DNA from 2 places in the Arthrobacter sp. GAS37 genome. Region 2 is predicted to be linked to the other one. Evidence: predicted binding sites of a transcription regulator. Region 2 holds the regulator's gene; the other holds the start of a gene.
The links. The regulator LexA, encoded in region 2, represses DNA repair genes until DNA is damaged. The targets are predictions, from matches to a motif close to TCGAACANNTGTTCGA.

Region 1 (7,040 bases), on a different contig from region 2:
TCAACAGCCATGGCTGAAATCGCGACTGCCACTCCGCAGATGCTCCGGCGGTTCAACGCGGCCACCGTGCTCGGAGCCATCCGTTCCTCCAACGCCGTGACTGTTTCGGAGCTGATGGACGCCACCGGCCTGACCCGAGCAACCACCATTTCCGTGTGCGAAGACCTCATGGCCCGGGGCTGGATCCGCGAGCTGGAAAAAGATTCCGATACCTACCAGAAAGGCCGCCCCGCGCGGCGCTTCGAGCTCGACGAAAGCGCCGGCTGCGTCTTGGGAATCGACGTCGGCGTCCTCAAGACCACCGTGGTGGTGGCCGATCTGCGCGGCAGGACCGTCGGACGGGCCAGCGAGCCATTTCGCGCCAGGGAGATCGAAGCGGAGGAACGGATCCGCGTCATCAGCCAAACCGCGCTGCTGGCCCTCGAGGCCGCCGGAGTGGCACCGGACAAGGTCCTTGCGGTGACGGTCGGGCTCGCCGCCCCGGTGGGCCGCGACGGAAACATCCTCGTCAGCCAGCCGTTCTGGAGCCTGTTCGACGTCGGCCTGAAGAAGGCCCTGCACGATCTACACGGATGGGCGGTGATGCTGGAGAACGATGCCAACTTGGCGGCATTGGGCGAATGTTGGCGCGGCGCCGGCAGCGGCGTCCAGGACCTGGCCGTGCTCCTGGCCGGTGAGCGTTTCGGTGCGGGCCTCGTGGAATCCGGCCGTTTACTTCATGGCAGCCGCGGCGGCGCGGGTGAGATGGCCTACTTGGACATGGTGGACGGCGTGGGCTCCGCCGACGGCCTCGCCGCACTGGCCAGGCTATGGGCAGCGGAAGCCTTGGAGGGAAAGTCGAAAACCACGCTACGGACCGCGGCCGAGCCGGGCCGCGAGGTCACCGCACAACACGTCTTCGCCGCCGCTGCCCAAGGTGACAAGGTGGCGCTGGGCATCCTGGACCGGCTTTCGGACCGGCTGGCCCGGGTGGTCTCCACGGTGGCCATCTTGCTCAACCCGGAGCTCGTGGTGATCGGCGGCGCGGTGTCAGATTCGGCGTGGGTCCTTCTTGAGCCGGCCGCGCGGAAGCTGGCTGCGTACACCGCCACTCCCCCGCGGTTGGCGGCATCTCCATTGGGCGATGCGATTGTGGGCATCGGCGCGGTGCGCCACGCACTGGACCACGTAGAGAAGAACTCCTTGGATCTGGTGTTGCGGCGCGCCTAGGCCCCTCAGCGGCTTGTCAGGCCGTTTCCCATCGGCGCCGGCGGCTAGTCCGGCATGGCCATCGTGCGGAGGTCCAGCTGGCGCAGCACGCGGTCCGCCACCTCGGGATCCATCCCGGGCTCGCTCCGCGCCGCGACCACTTCCTGGCGCGCGGCGTCGAGGGCTATGGTCTGGACTGCGATCGCCAGTTCCCTGCCGCGTTGGCGCTTCTCAGCGTCCGACTCATTCTTCAATGTCCCGTCAAGCAGCTCGGCATGCAGGCGGGTCATCTTTTCCTTGACGAGGGCCACCTTGTCCGCCGGCAACTCCTTCATTAGATCGTGTTCCTTGAGCGCAGAGATGGCAGCGGTCTGGGCGCGTTTGGCCAAGAGCCTTGCGGCGTCCTTTTCGTGCGAACCGTCTTCAGATGCCTTGAGCACGCGCATGAGCCACGGAAGGGTCAGCCCCGGCAGCACCAGGGTGGCGAGGAGTACGGCGCAGGCGATGACAAGGATCTCGTGCCGGGCAGGGAAGTCGCTGCCGTCGGCAATAGTCAGCGGAAGGGCCAAGGCGAGTGCGAGCGTCGCGAGGCCCCGCATGCCGCACCAGGTCAGGATCAGGACCTCCTTGGGGGAGGTGGGCTGCAGGAGGTTCTTCCGTTTGCGGGCCGAGATTGCCAAAAGCCCGAGCCACGCGAACCGGACAACGAACACGAGCACGCACACCGCCACGGCCGGGCCAATCATGCCGTAAATGGCTGCGCCTTCGTCCCGGATCACATGCCGGATCTCCAGCCCCACAAGGCCGAACGCCAGGCCCGTAGCAAGGAGTTCCACTACATCCCAGAATGCGGTGCGCGTGACGCGCTCCGCCGCGTCCTGCGACCGCGCATGCCGCTGTGTCTCGAGGGCGGTGACGACGACGGCGATCACCCCCGAGGCGTGCAGCTCTTCAGCCAGGATGTATGCGGCGAAAGGAATCACCAGGGTCACGGCGCTTCGGGCCACCATGGAGGTGACCAGCTTGGTGATCAGCCTCGTCAACCAGCCCATCGCGATGCCGACAATGACGGCCAGGGCAGCACCGATGACGAATTGGAGCACGACGCCGGCCCCCAGCTTGGTGCCGGAGACCGTCGCCGCCACCGCCGCCTGGAAGATCACGATCGCGGCGGCGTCGTTGAACAGCCCTTCGCTCTGCAGCACGGTGATGAGCCTGCGCGGCATGTGGACGCGGCCGGCAACGGATTCAACCGCAACGGGGTCCGGCGGAGCCACCATGGCACCGAGTGCGATCGCCGCAGGAATGCCGATCCCTGGAATCATCAGCCACGCGGCTCCGGCAACGGCCGCCGTCGAAACCACAACCAGCGCCACCGCCATGAGCAGAAGCGTCCGCCAACGGACCCGGAAGACCGCCCAGGAACTCTTCTGGGCGGTCGCGAAGAGCAACGGAGGGAGGAAGATCGGGAGGATCAGTTCAGGCGCAAGCTCAAAGTCCGGGAAGCCCGGGATGAAGGCCATCGCCGCAGCCAGCAACAGCATCAGCACCGGGTACGGGAGCCGCAAGCGGTCCCCCAAGCCCACGGCCACGACCGTTGCAAGCAGCAATCCAACAATGAGTGCCAACTGGTCCATGTTCCCGATTTCCCCAGACGTCGTAGCGGCAGCGTCCCGGGCACCTGCCGAGGGACTTGCCCTACCAACATATCCCGGTAGGTGCCGTCCCGGCTCGGCAGGTGCAGCAGGGTGCGGCTAGGACGCCGTGAGGGCCTCGACCACAGGTACCGAGCCGTCCCTGAACTCGATGGTGCGGCGGATGGTCTCGGGCAGTTCCAGGACGGCGGCAGCCACCAAGGCAACATTGGCCCGCGAAGTTTCGGTCCCGGTGCCCGGGTCTGCGGGGCTTACCTCAATGAGCGCAGACCCAGGATTGCTGGTCAGCGCACCCGGGCCAAGGATCGTCCAGTCGAGATCAGTCGCGCGCAGGTACTCGTCCGCGGCGGCCTTGGCATCCGCGTAGGCGTAGAAGCTGTTGTCCTCGGGAACGCCATGGCTGGGTCCTGCGCCGAAGTAGGACACCATCACATAGCGGGCCACGCCCGTTTGCGCCGCGGCATCCATCGAGCGGATGGCGGCGTCCCTGTCCACTGCATAGGTACGTTGCGGATTCCCTCCGCCTGCCCCGGCGGACCACACCACGGCGTCGTGGCCGTCAAGTGCAGAGGCGATCTCCGCCGTCGTCGAATTCTCGACGTCGAGGACTACCGGGGCGGCACCCGTCACTTCGACGTCGGGGGCGTGTTCCGGATTGCGGATGAAGGAAGTGACCGCGTGACCTTCGTCGCTCAGGATGCGGGACAGTTGCAAGGCCACCTTGCCGTGGCCGCCGATGATTGCGATTCGACTCATGGACCCATTCTGTCGCAGTGGTCAAGCCCTCCCCAAGACGGGATAATTCTCGAAAAATCGGCTCGCTTCTGCGCTTAGCTCTGCCTATTTCCCAGAAATCCCCGGAAATAAATATGACCAGCGTTCCTCGAAGGCCGTCCGTGCAAAGGGGTGCGGCGGGCCGAGGATCGAGTGCCGGCGCCGCCACTACGCCACTACGCCACTAGTGAGGGAGCCAAAACGAGTGTTCGACGTAGGCGTGGAAAGAAATTCAAGTGGCATTCACTCGTGTGCAGGAAATTTCGAATTCGTAGACTCTAGGCACCTGCGCAGGAAAAGGAAATCTCTTTTATTCATCCCATTGATGGATTTATCCAGAAGTGAGGGATTGAGAGACTCATCCGTGCCGCGCACTTGAGCAAAAGAGTCTCACGGAGCACCCTCTGTGCACCTGCGTATCACCTTCCCGGTCAGCCGACCCACCCCCCAAACGATGAAACACACCGGGACTTGAGATGTACCAGCAGGAGTATGGGCACAACAGGATCGGCGGAGGCGGCGCCTTCACCCTGATATCCACAGGGTTGAGAACCCTCACCAGGTACAAGGCATCGATAATCACGTGGATGCTTGTGGCAGCGCTCGTCTTTGTTGCCGTAGTTACGCAAGACCACACACCAAGCGTGTCGCAGGCCGGTATCAGCGTCACGGTCGCCCCCAGTGCGGGTTCCGGGGCCGCGGCGGCGAGCGCCACTGCGAGCGCGACGTCGACCCAGGGTCCCGTTCCGCTGCCGACGCCTGCACCCGTCGCAGCTGCAGCGCCTCAAACCGGAGCGCCCGCATCCGCGCCCGCGCTTGTCCCGGCACCGACCGCGGTGGCAGCGCCATCCGTGCAAGCACCAGCACCGGCGCCTGCACCCGCGCCAGCACCTGCACCTGCACCGGTCGAGGCGGCCGTGAACACGCCTGCCCCCGATTCAAACACCTACACAGTTGTAAGCGGCGACACCGTAGGCTCGATAGCCGCCAGGTTCGGGGTGGACGTCAACGGGATGCTGGCAGCCAACGGGCTTGGCGCATACTCGGTCATCGTGCCGGGACAGGTGCTGAAGTTGACGGGACCGCCGGTCGCTGCCGCGACCCCACCGGCTTCAACCTCTGTGGCAGCGGCAGCCGCTCCGGCTCCGGCGGTTCGGACCATCTATGTTGCGGGTTCAGGTGGCCAGGCGGCTGTGGACAGTTGCATTGGGCCGATCCACTTCACCCCCACGGACGCCTATTCGCTCTTCATTACCGAACATGATTTCTGCGGTGGGTGGGCACGGTTCTCGGGCATCGGCGTCGGCGAGACGGTGAGCATCCCCGGATACGGTACGTACACAGTGACAGCACGCGGCCAGGTGCCGCTGGGTGGGACCACCAACAATGTTGCAGCAGTGTTCGGCGGCTTTCCTCGGGCGGTACTGCAGACGTGCATCCCCGGCACCAGTCAGATGCTGGTGATCGCACTCAACTAGGTCCGGTTCCGGTGACGGCGGGCAGCATTGGCAACACGCGTCCGATTTTGCTCGATGATTCCCTCGGCCGCAGGCGCCGGGGCCATGATTCCAAGGCGTCGGATTTTGCCAACTCGAATGACTTAGCAGAATCCGACGCCACGCACTGAAGATCCAACCCGAAGCTTGCGCAACGCTGCGGAGGACCAGAATCTGTATCCGCGCCCACAACTACACACGTTCAACCCCTCACCGTCCACTGTGGGGGGCCGTTTTCGTGTCTTGAGCTGTTCGGCGAGCTGCCAGTTAGGGGGTGCGATCCATGAGGTAGCTTAGGAGCTAAAGCTCTGAATACCGTCTCGGCGATGGTCGTAGGCGGGATTATTCAGGCACACATGGATGGGGCCATGAGCGAATTAGATATTGCTGTAGTGATCGAAAACGACGCGGACATGCGCAACATGCTCGAGGGAGTGATGCTCCAGTCGGGATTTGAAGTCCATACAGCAGCCGACGGCCGCGAAGGCGTTGAAGTTGTCCGAGACAAGAAACCCGCTGTTGTGACCTTGGACGTTGGGTTGCCGGACGTTGACGGATTCGAGATCCTGCGCCGCATCCGCCGGTTCAGCAACGCCTACATCGTCATAGTCACTGACCGAAGCGACGAAACCGACTTGCTCACTGCTCTCCGCTCCGGAGCCGACGGCTTCATCACCAAGCCCTTCCGGCCGCGGGAGATGCGGGCCAGAATCGCGGCGATGATGCGCCGGCCACGGCCGGGACCACCCCCGGCCAGGTGAGCTCCTCAGCCGCTGAGACGGACCACTTTGGCGCCGAGGTCGGGACCACCCAGGGTGAAGTTGCTCAGGCTGGTGAACTGTACGAATTTGCCGATCAGGCCTTTGCAGCTGCCCTTGCAGCTGGGGGAACCGTTGTTGTTCCAGCTGTGGCCTGGGAAATTGAAGCCAAGGAGCTGGAACGCGGCGAAGCCCTTGATGTGGTAGTTGCCGTTGCTGTCGACGTCGTCGAAGACGGGCAGAATGATGACCTGGTTTTCCAGGGAATCAAACACGGCCGAGCACTGCCCGGGTTCGCTGACACCCTGCTTGGACGGAACCAGAGGGTTGGCCAATGAAACTGTCACCCCGCACTTTCCGGTGTCGGACTGCAGCCAGCCGAACCCTCCGGGGATGATGTGACCCGACGGGCTGGAACTGACACAGGTCGTGGTTCCGTGGATCGGCAGGACCTGGATCGCTCCGGACAGGTCGAACTGGCACTCGGAGAAGGTGACCGGCAGGGTGACCGTCCCGCCGTAGGGGGACCCCCACTTCGCCGTGGACTCGGCCTTGACGTCGGTGCGGTTCACGCCGAAGATCCTTGCCAGACCCAGGGAGACTCCGCTCCCGTTGGCGTCCTGGGCCGAGACATCGACGACGACGGTGCCGGGGCTGGGGAAGGCCGGGGCGGCCGCGTTGGCAAGGCCGCCGTCGGCGTTCGCCTTGGCCAGCTGCAGGGCCTTCCCCGCGGCGGCCGGGGTGCACAGGATCGTGCCCCGTGTCGCGCAGTCTTGGGCGATCGCCAAGGCCCCCGCATCGGCTCCGTTCTGGAGTTTCGCCTTCGTGGCGTAAAGGTTGCCGACGTCAATGGCGATGGCTCCGAAACCCAGCAGCACCACCATGAGCAGGGCGATCAGGACAGCTGCGGCACCGCGTTCATCAGTATCTTTCAAACCCGCCCCCAGCCAGTGTCCTTTGGGGCCGCCGGGTTCGGCGGAGACCCTTCCGCAATCATAGGGCAATAGACGCTTCAGAACAGGTGCCCGAGTTCCTATTGCAGCCTCGAGGACCCCGGGGGGCGAAAGGCCCTCACCACCCCTTTAGGGGATGATTTGGTGTTAACGCTCACACAGGTCGATTGTCCGGCGTCACACCCTGGACGCTTCCACCCGGACCTCTTTACGGCC
Region 2 (7,040 bases):
TCGCCTTGACGGTCATGTCGATGAGCGAATGCTTGCAGAGCGCCGTCAGCATGTGGTCATAGAACGGCACCGAGGTACTGATATCCGAGACTCCCGTGCCGTCGAGGTTGATTTCAACCAGGACGGAGGACTCACTGGTGGTGCGTTCCATGCGTGCTGTCCGGGCGGCCGCCGTGCTGGCGCCGTTTTCGCTCATTGATGATCCTTAGGAGGAAGGTGTGGTGGGACTTGTTCAAGTCTAGGCCGGTGCGGAGACCTGGCCGTCCAGCAAGGCTTCAAGCGCCTCAAGGAAGGCCGTGGTCTCCGGCTCTGTACCGGCGGTGACACGGAGGTGGCCCGGTATGCCGACGTCGCGGATCAGGACACCGCGCTCCAGGAGGCCTTGCCACAGGGCGTGGGGGTTTTCGATTCCGCCGAAGAACACATAGTTCGAATCCGAGGCGGCGGGCTTGAAGCCCATGCGGGTCAACTCGCTGACAATGCGGTCGCGTTGGATCTTGATGTCCTCGACGTCGGCCATGAGGGCTTCGCGGTGCCGGAGGGCAGCCAGCGCGGTTGCCTGGGTGATGGCGGACAGGTGATACGGAAGGCGGACCAAGCGGATCGCATCGGCGACCTCGGGTGCAGCTGCCATGTAGCCGATGCGTGCACCGGCCAGGGCGAATGCCTTGCTCATGGTCCGGGAGACAATAAGGCGCTCCCGGCCAGGGAGGAGCGTCAACGCACTTGGCGTGTTGTCGTGGGCGAACTCGTGGTAGGCCTCGTCCACGATCACGACTGTCTGGCTCGCCTCGCCGGCCTCGTAAACGGCTTCGACGACGTCCAGCCCAAGCCCCGTGCCGGTGGGGTTGTTCGGGGAGCAGAGGAACACGACATTCGGCTTGAGTTCGCGGACCTGCGCGGCGGCCGAGGCTGCATCGAGTCCATAGTCTTCAGCGCGAACTCCAGCTATGTATGCCGTGTCGGTTCCGCTGGCAAGCAGAGGGTACATGGAGTACGTGGGCGGGAAACCGAGCGCGGTCCGGCCGGGGCCACCGAAAACCTGGAGGATCTGCTGCAGTACTTCGTTGGAGCCGTTGGCAGCCCAGATGTTCTCGGCCGCAAGGTCGTGGCCGAGGTATTCCGCAAGGGCCTCGCGCAGTTCGGTGAATTCGCGGTCGGGATAGCGGTTCAGTCCGACGGCGGCTGCCGCTACCGCTTCGGTGATGGCTGCCTGGACATCGGCTGGTACGCCATGCGTGTTTTCGTTGACGTTGAGCAAAATCGGAACATCAAGCTGCGGCGCGCCATACGGGCTCAGGCCGCGGAGGTTGGTCCGGAGGGGAAGTCGGTCAAGTCGCTCAAGCTGGTCACTCACCATGACAGTTTAAGGCGCCACGGTGGATGCACTGAAACTGTGACGGCCCGGCGCCCGTCCAGGCGAACTGTCAGCCCGGCCAACGTTGCTGTCAGGTGGCAGGAATGAACAGTTGCTGGCCCGGCACGATGTGGCCGTCCTGAAGGTTGTTCAGCTGGATAATCTCGGCAACGACGTCGCGCGGATCCCGGGAAGGCGCGGCAATGCCCGCAATCCCCCACAAGGACTGGCCCACTTGCACCGTGACGCTCGTACTGGAGGTGGGCTGCAGCTCGGCGGCGGAATCAGCAGCCTTGGCCGGCGAATTCAGGAATCCCGCCAGGCTGAGCAGCACTGCGACCAAGAGCATTCCAGGGACGCCGAAGAAGACCACGCGGCCCCGGCGGGTCAGGCGAAGCCGGCCCGGTGCCGTACTGCGGCCGGACCTGTGGGTGATGGTGATTGCGGACATGAGAGGAGCCCTTCTGAACAATGCCGCGTTCCGGAATCTCTGGTTGCGGCTGCCAATTCTTGCCTTCAGTCAGTGCTTGCAGGACGGTTGTTCGTTGTTCTGTTCGAACGATTCGAACGAACACCCGGATCCTGCATCACTTTTATAGAACACATATTCGAACCTTGCTATGACATTTTTAGCACTTATCAACGAACGATGTCGAGACTCGCTAGAACAAATGTTTGAAAAACGCCTGTGCCTGCCCTACGTTTGAGTGAAGGAACGAGCACTGAACCAGTGCAACAGGAGGGTCTGACATTTCAGGCCGACAGTCCCGGCAAGCGCCTCAGGGCCGAACGGGCGGAACGGAAGGGCGTTGGCGAACATGGCAGCGAAAGCCACTGGCAGCGGGTCGGGCTCAGCGCGGAGCCAGCAGCCGCAGAAGGCCCCCAAGAGCCTGACCGTCCGCCAGAAGAAAATCCTGGAGACCATCCAACGTTCAGTGAACGATCACGGCTATCCGCCGTCGATGCGCGAAATCGGGGACACGGTTGGTTTGGCCAGCTTGTCCAGCGTCACGCACCAGTTGTCACAGCTCGAGAAGCTCGGCTATCTTCGTCGCGATCCCAAGCGCCCGCGTGCGATGGAAGTCCTCATGCCCTTGACCCTGGACGGCGGCTCCGTCATACCCGGCGTTGAAGCGCCGGCGAAACTCCGCAGCGCCGGCGGCATGGCCGTCACGGAACTCGCGAGTGCCAGTGACACGGCCATGGTTCCCCTCGTCGGGCGCATTGCCGCCGGCGGACCCATCCTGGCGGACCAGACCGTCGAAGACGTCCTGCCGCTGCCCCGCCAGTTGGTAGGCCATGGCGAGCTCTTCATGCTCAGGGTCGCCGGCGATTCCATGATCGACGCAGCTATCTGCGATGGAGACTGGGTGGTGGTACGGCGTCAAAACGACGCCCTCAACGGCGACATCGTGGCCGCACTCCTGGACGATGAAGCCACCGTCAAGACCTTCCGGCAGCGCGACGGCCATACGTGGCTGCTCCCCCAGAACACGCAGTACGAGCCCATCCTGGGCGACCATGCCACCATCATGGGCAAAGTCGTCTCGGTCCTGCGTTCACTTTAGTTCGCGGTAGCGGGGAACTGGGCCCAGGACCGGGGCTTGTTTCCAGCTCCGGGGCAACAGGCTCCGGGATCGGAAACAAACGCCGGTTTTCGCGGGCCTCAGGCCGCTGCTTGCTGGTGCGGCCGATCTAAGCCTTGGCCGACTCGGCGTAAAGCCGTTCGAGCGCACCCCGCACCACTGAACGGTCCGTGGTGGGCCAGAAGGGCGGCAACGCTGCCCGGAGGAAGTTGCCATAGCGCTCGGTCGAAAGCCGTGAATCCAGGACTGCCACGACGCCCTTGTCCCCGGTTGAGCGGATGAGGCGGCCGGCCCCTTGGGCCAGCCGGATGGCCGCGTGCGTTGCCGAAACTGCCATGAAACCGTTGCCGCCGGCCTGCGCCACCGCGCGGGACCGTGCCGTCATCAGGGGATCGTCCGGACGAGGGAACGGTATCCGGTCAATCACTACCAGCCGGCATGAACCGCCTGGAACGTCAACGCCCTGCCAGAGGGACATGGTTCCGAACAGGCATGTGTCCTCCTCCTCGGCAAACTGCCTCACCAACGCGGCCATGGTCGATTCGCCTTGGCACAGGATGTCCACGTCCAGGCGTGATCGCATCGCTTCCGCCGCGTCCTCCGCCGCACGTCGGGAAGAAAAGAGGCACAAGGCTCCGCCGTGCGAGGCCTTGATGAGCTCTTCAAGTTCGTCAAGCGCTTCGGGCGAGGTGCCGCGCCCCGGCTTGGGCAGGTGCTTGGCGACGTACAGCATGCCCTGCTTCGGGTAGTCGAAGGGCGAGCCTACATCCACGCCTGTCCAGCTGGGGGCGCCTTGTCCGGTCAGGCCCAGCCCTCCGGCTGTGGCCTCGAATGCAGAGCCGATTGCCAAGGTGGCGGAGGTCAACACCACGGTATGGCCTGCGAAGAGCCCTTCCCGGAGGCGTCCGGCAACGCTGAGCGGCGCGATATTGATGAGCGCGGGCGAATCCTCGTCGGGCGCCGTGTAGCCCTGCTGCGGATCAAAAGTACTGTTCCGGGAAAACCACACGACTTCCCGGTTTTCCCGCGCCGCGAGGAGCCGTTCGCACAGCTCGAGGATCAACATCAGCCGTGAGCGCGCGAGCTGGCGTCCGCCGTCGACCGCGTTGGACGAATCTCCCTTCGAATCGGAAAGCGCTGCACGGCAGGCTTCCCGGAGCTGGTCCACGCAATCAAGTTGCTCATCATTGAGCCCGTTGGGCAGGAGGCCGGACGGCGCACCGATGATCGCGAGTTCCAAGCGGTCCGCGACGGCGTTCAGCGCGTCCACGGTGATGGCCGTGTGTTTGCGGGCGCTGGAGGCCGCGGCATGGATCATCGCCACGGACAGCTGCCCGGACACAGCCCCGGTCACCCGGTCCTGGAGCTCGTGGGCCTCGTCCACCACGACGACGTCGTATTCGGGCAACACGGCCAGGCCTTCGAAGGCGCTGACTGCGAGCATCGCGTGATTGGTGACCACGACGTCGGACTCCGCGGCACGGTGGCGGGCCAGCTCGCTGAAGCACTCCTCCGCCATGGGACACTTCTGAGCCCCGAGGCACTCCATCGACGTGACGGATACCTGGCGCCAGGCCCGGTCCGTCACGCCCGGCATAAGTTCATCCCGGTCCCCCGTTGCGGTCTTCCCGGCCCACTCACGCAGCCGCAGGACTTCCTTGCCAAGCTGCGAGGCCGGGCCGCCGATGGCTGCGGCGAGATGCGGAACGCTCGTGTCCTCGCCGAGGGAGAACAACTGCCCCTCAGCAGGCTCCTCGCTGGGGAACCCGCCCTCCAGCTTGTGCCGGCAGACATAGTTGGCCCGGCCCTTGACCAGGGCGATGCTGACCGGGCGCTCCAGCTCCGGATTGATGGTTTCCAGGAGCCGGGGCAAATCCCGGCCCACGATCTGGGTCTGCAGGGCGAGGGTGGCCGTGGACACGAGCGTAGGCTTGTTGCTTTCCATCGCGTGCGCAATCAGCGGAATCAAGTACGCGAGGGACTTGCCCGTGCCTGTGCCCGCCTGGACCAGGAGGTGTTCGCCGGTCTCGATCGCCCGCGCCACCTGCCTGGCCATCTGGTGTTGGCCCGTGCGGTTTTGGCCGCCCATACCGGCAACGGCTTTGTCCAGGAGTTCGAGGGCGGTCCGTTCCCCCACGGTCTCGCCGCGCTCCCCCGCCTCTGGATCAACCATTGCTGACGAACGACTCCAACTCGGCTGCCAGGTTCTCATGGACCATGGCCACCACGCGGGTGCCTTCCTCCTCATGCTCGAGGCTGAGGATTTCGGCGTCGGTGTTGTGCAGTTTGTTGATGAGCTCGCCCCGGTTGTACGGAATCAGAACCTCAAGGCGCACGCCGGGACGCGGAATGGCCTCGCTGATGGCTCCAAGGAGTTCGGCAATGCCCTGTCCTGTGCGGGTGGACACGACGACGTGGCGGGGCTCTTTTTGCTTGAGCCGCTCCACGACAAACGGATCCGCGACGTCCGCCTTGTTCAGGACAATGATTTCCGGGATCTTCCGGGCATCCACTTCGCTGAATACCGTGCGGACGGCCGCGATCTGGCCTTCCGGGTCGGGATGCGAAACGTCCACGACATGGAGGATCAGATCGGCGTCGGCCACCTCTTCCAGCGTGGAGCGGAAAGCCTCCACGAGCTGGGTGGGCATCGAACGCACGAAACCGACGGTGTCCGAGAGCGTGTAGCCGATCCCGTCAGGGGTCTGGGCCTTGCGGACCGTGGGATCCAGGGTGGCGAACAACGCGTTTTCCACGAGGACACCGGCATCCGTCAGGCGGTTGAGCAGTGACGACTTTCCGGCGTTCGTGTAACCGGCGATGGCGACCGAAGGAACGGCATTACGACGGCGGTTGGCCCGCTTGGTCTCGCGCGATGGCTTCATCGCGGCGATTTCACGCCGCAGTTTGGCCATGCGTGTGCGGATTCGACGGCGGTCCAGTTCGATCTTGGTTTCACCAGGACCGCGGGAACCCATGCCTGCGCCGGCACCACCCACCTGGCCACCGGCCTGGCGGGACATGGAATCGCCCCAGCCACGCAGGCGCGGCAACAGGTATTCCAGCTGTGCCAGCTCAACCTGGGCTTTGCCCTCGCGGCTTTTGGCATGCTGCGCGAAGATGTCGAGGATCAACGTGGTGCGGTCCACCACCTTGACCTTGACGATGTCTTCAAGGCCGCGCCGCTGGGACGGTGCCAGTTCGGCGTCGACCACCACGGTGTCCGCGCCGCTGGCCATCACGATGTCCTTGAGCTCTATGGCTTTGCCTGAGCCAAGGAACGTGCCGGGGTCCGGCTTCATGCGGCGCTGGACGATCCCGTCCAGGACTTCCGAGCCGGCCGTTTCGGCCAGGGCGGCAAGTTCCCTCAGGGAATTCTCGGCGTCGGCCAGGGTGCCTTCGGTCCAGAGGCCTGCCAGCACGACGCGCTCAAGGCGCAGCTGCCGGTATTCGACCTCGGTGACATCTTCAAGTTCCGTGGACAGGCCCGCTGTACGGCCCAAGGCCCGGCGCTCGGCCAGATCCTCTTGATCGCCGTCGTAGATGCTGTGTTCTTCGTCCAGGCGGGAAATCGCCTGGGCCTTGCCAAACACGCCCCGGGGTTCGTCGCGGTCCTGGACTATGGCAGGTGCGTCCTTGGAGAGAATCCGGTCGATGACAGCCTGGATTTCTTCAGGACTCATGTCCTGGGCGTCGGAATCGGGTCCGGTGTTCTTCTGCGTGGTCATGGTCTCCTTTAGGGGTTCGGCATTTCCAGAATAGTGCCGATTCGTCTCTTGTGGCGCGGAATTCGCGCAGGGCTGATGCCTGGCAAGGCTCTGCCGATGGCCTCGGACCTCCACCCGGACGGACTGCGCGGATTGCGTGCACAGATCCCAGGAGGGGAAGGGGACGATCTGCTGAGTGTCCAGTCGCCAAAAAAGCGGCGTCTGGAACGGACCTGCCAAGGCGGAATGGCGCTGCAAATGAAGCAGGCCTGCGTCGCGGGCGGTGCCGGCTACTCAAAGATCAAGAACATGCGGATCAGACTATCAGACCCCGTCAAGCCCGGGTTGAACCGGCATGGAGCAGTGCGCGGTTTCCCTTGCCCGCTGCTG

Region 1: a site for LexA is predicted at 3,815-3,830, ahead of ABH924_RS18150 (LysM peptidoglycan-binding domain-containing protein). Genes of this name have one in related genera too.

The regions. Positions count from the first base shown of each region.
Region 1 is NZ_JBIYDB010000027.1:36,638-43,677, forward strand. Features, by position in the region: gene ABH924_RS18135 (ROK family transcriptional regulator) at 10-1,209, shown strand; gene ABH924_RS18140 (Na+/H+ antiporter) at 1,254-2,825, opposite strand; gene ABH924_RS18145 (NAD(P)H-binding protein) at 2,943-3,599, opposite strand; gene ABH924_RS18150 (LysM peptidoglycan-binding domain-containing protein) at 4,094-5,095, shown strand; partial or broken gene ABH924_RS18155 (response regulator transcription factor) at 5,482-5,850, shown strand; gene ABH924_RS18160 (TadE/TadG family type IV pilus assembly protein) at 5,880-6,806, opposite strand.
Region 2 is NZ_JBIYDB010000009.1:92,549-99,588, reverse strand. Features, by position in the region: gene hisB (imidazoleglycerol-phosphate dehydratase HisB) at 1-196, opposite strand, end outside; gene ABH924_RS10240 (histidinol-phosphate transaminase) at 239-1,357, opposite strand; gene ABH924_RS10235 (LysM peptidoglycan-binding domain-containing protein) at 1,449-1,808, opposite strand; gene lexA (transcriptional repressor LexA) at 2,176-2,925, shown strand; gene ABH924_RS10225 (ATP-dependent DNA helicase) at 3,053-5,116, opposite strand; gene hflX (GTPase HflX) at 5,109-6,671, opposite strand.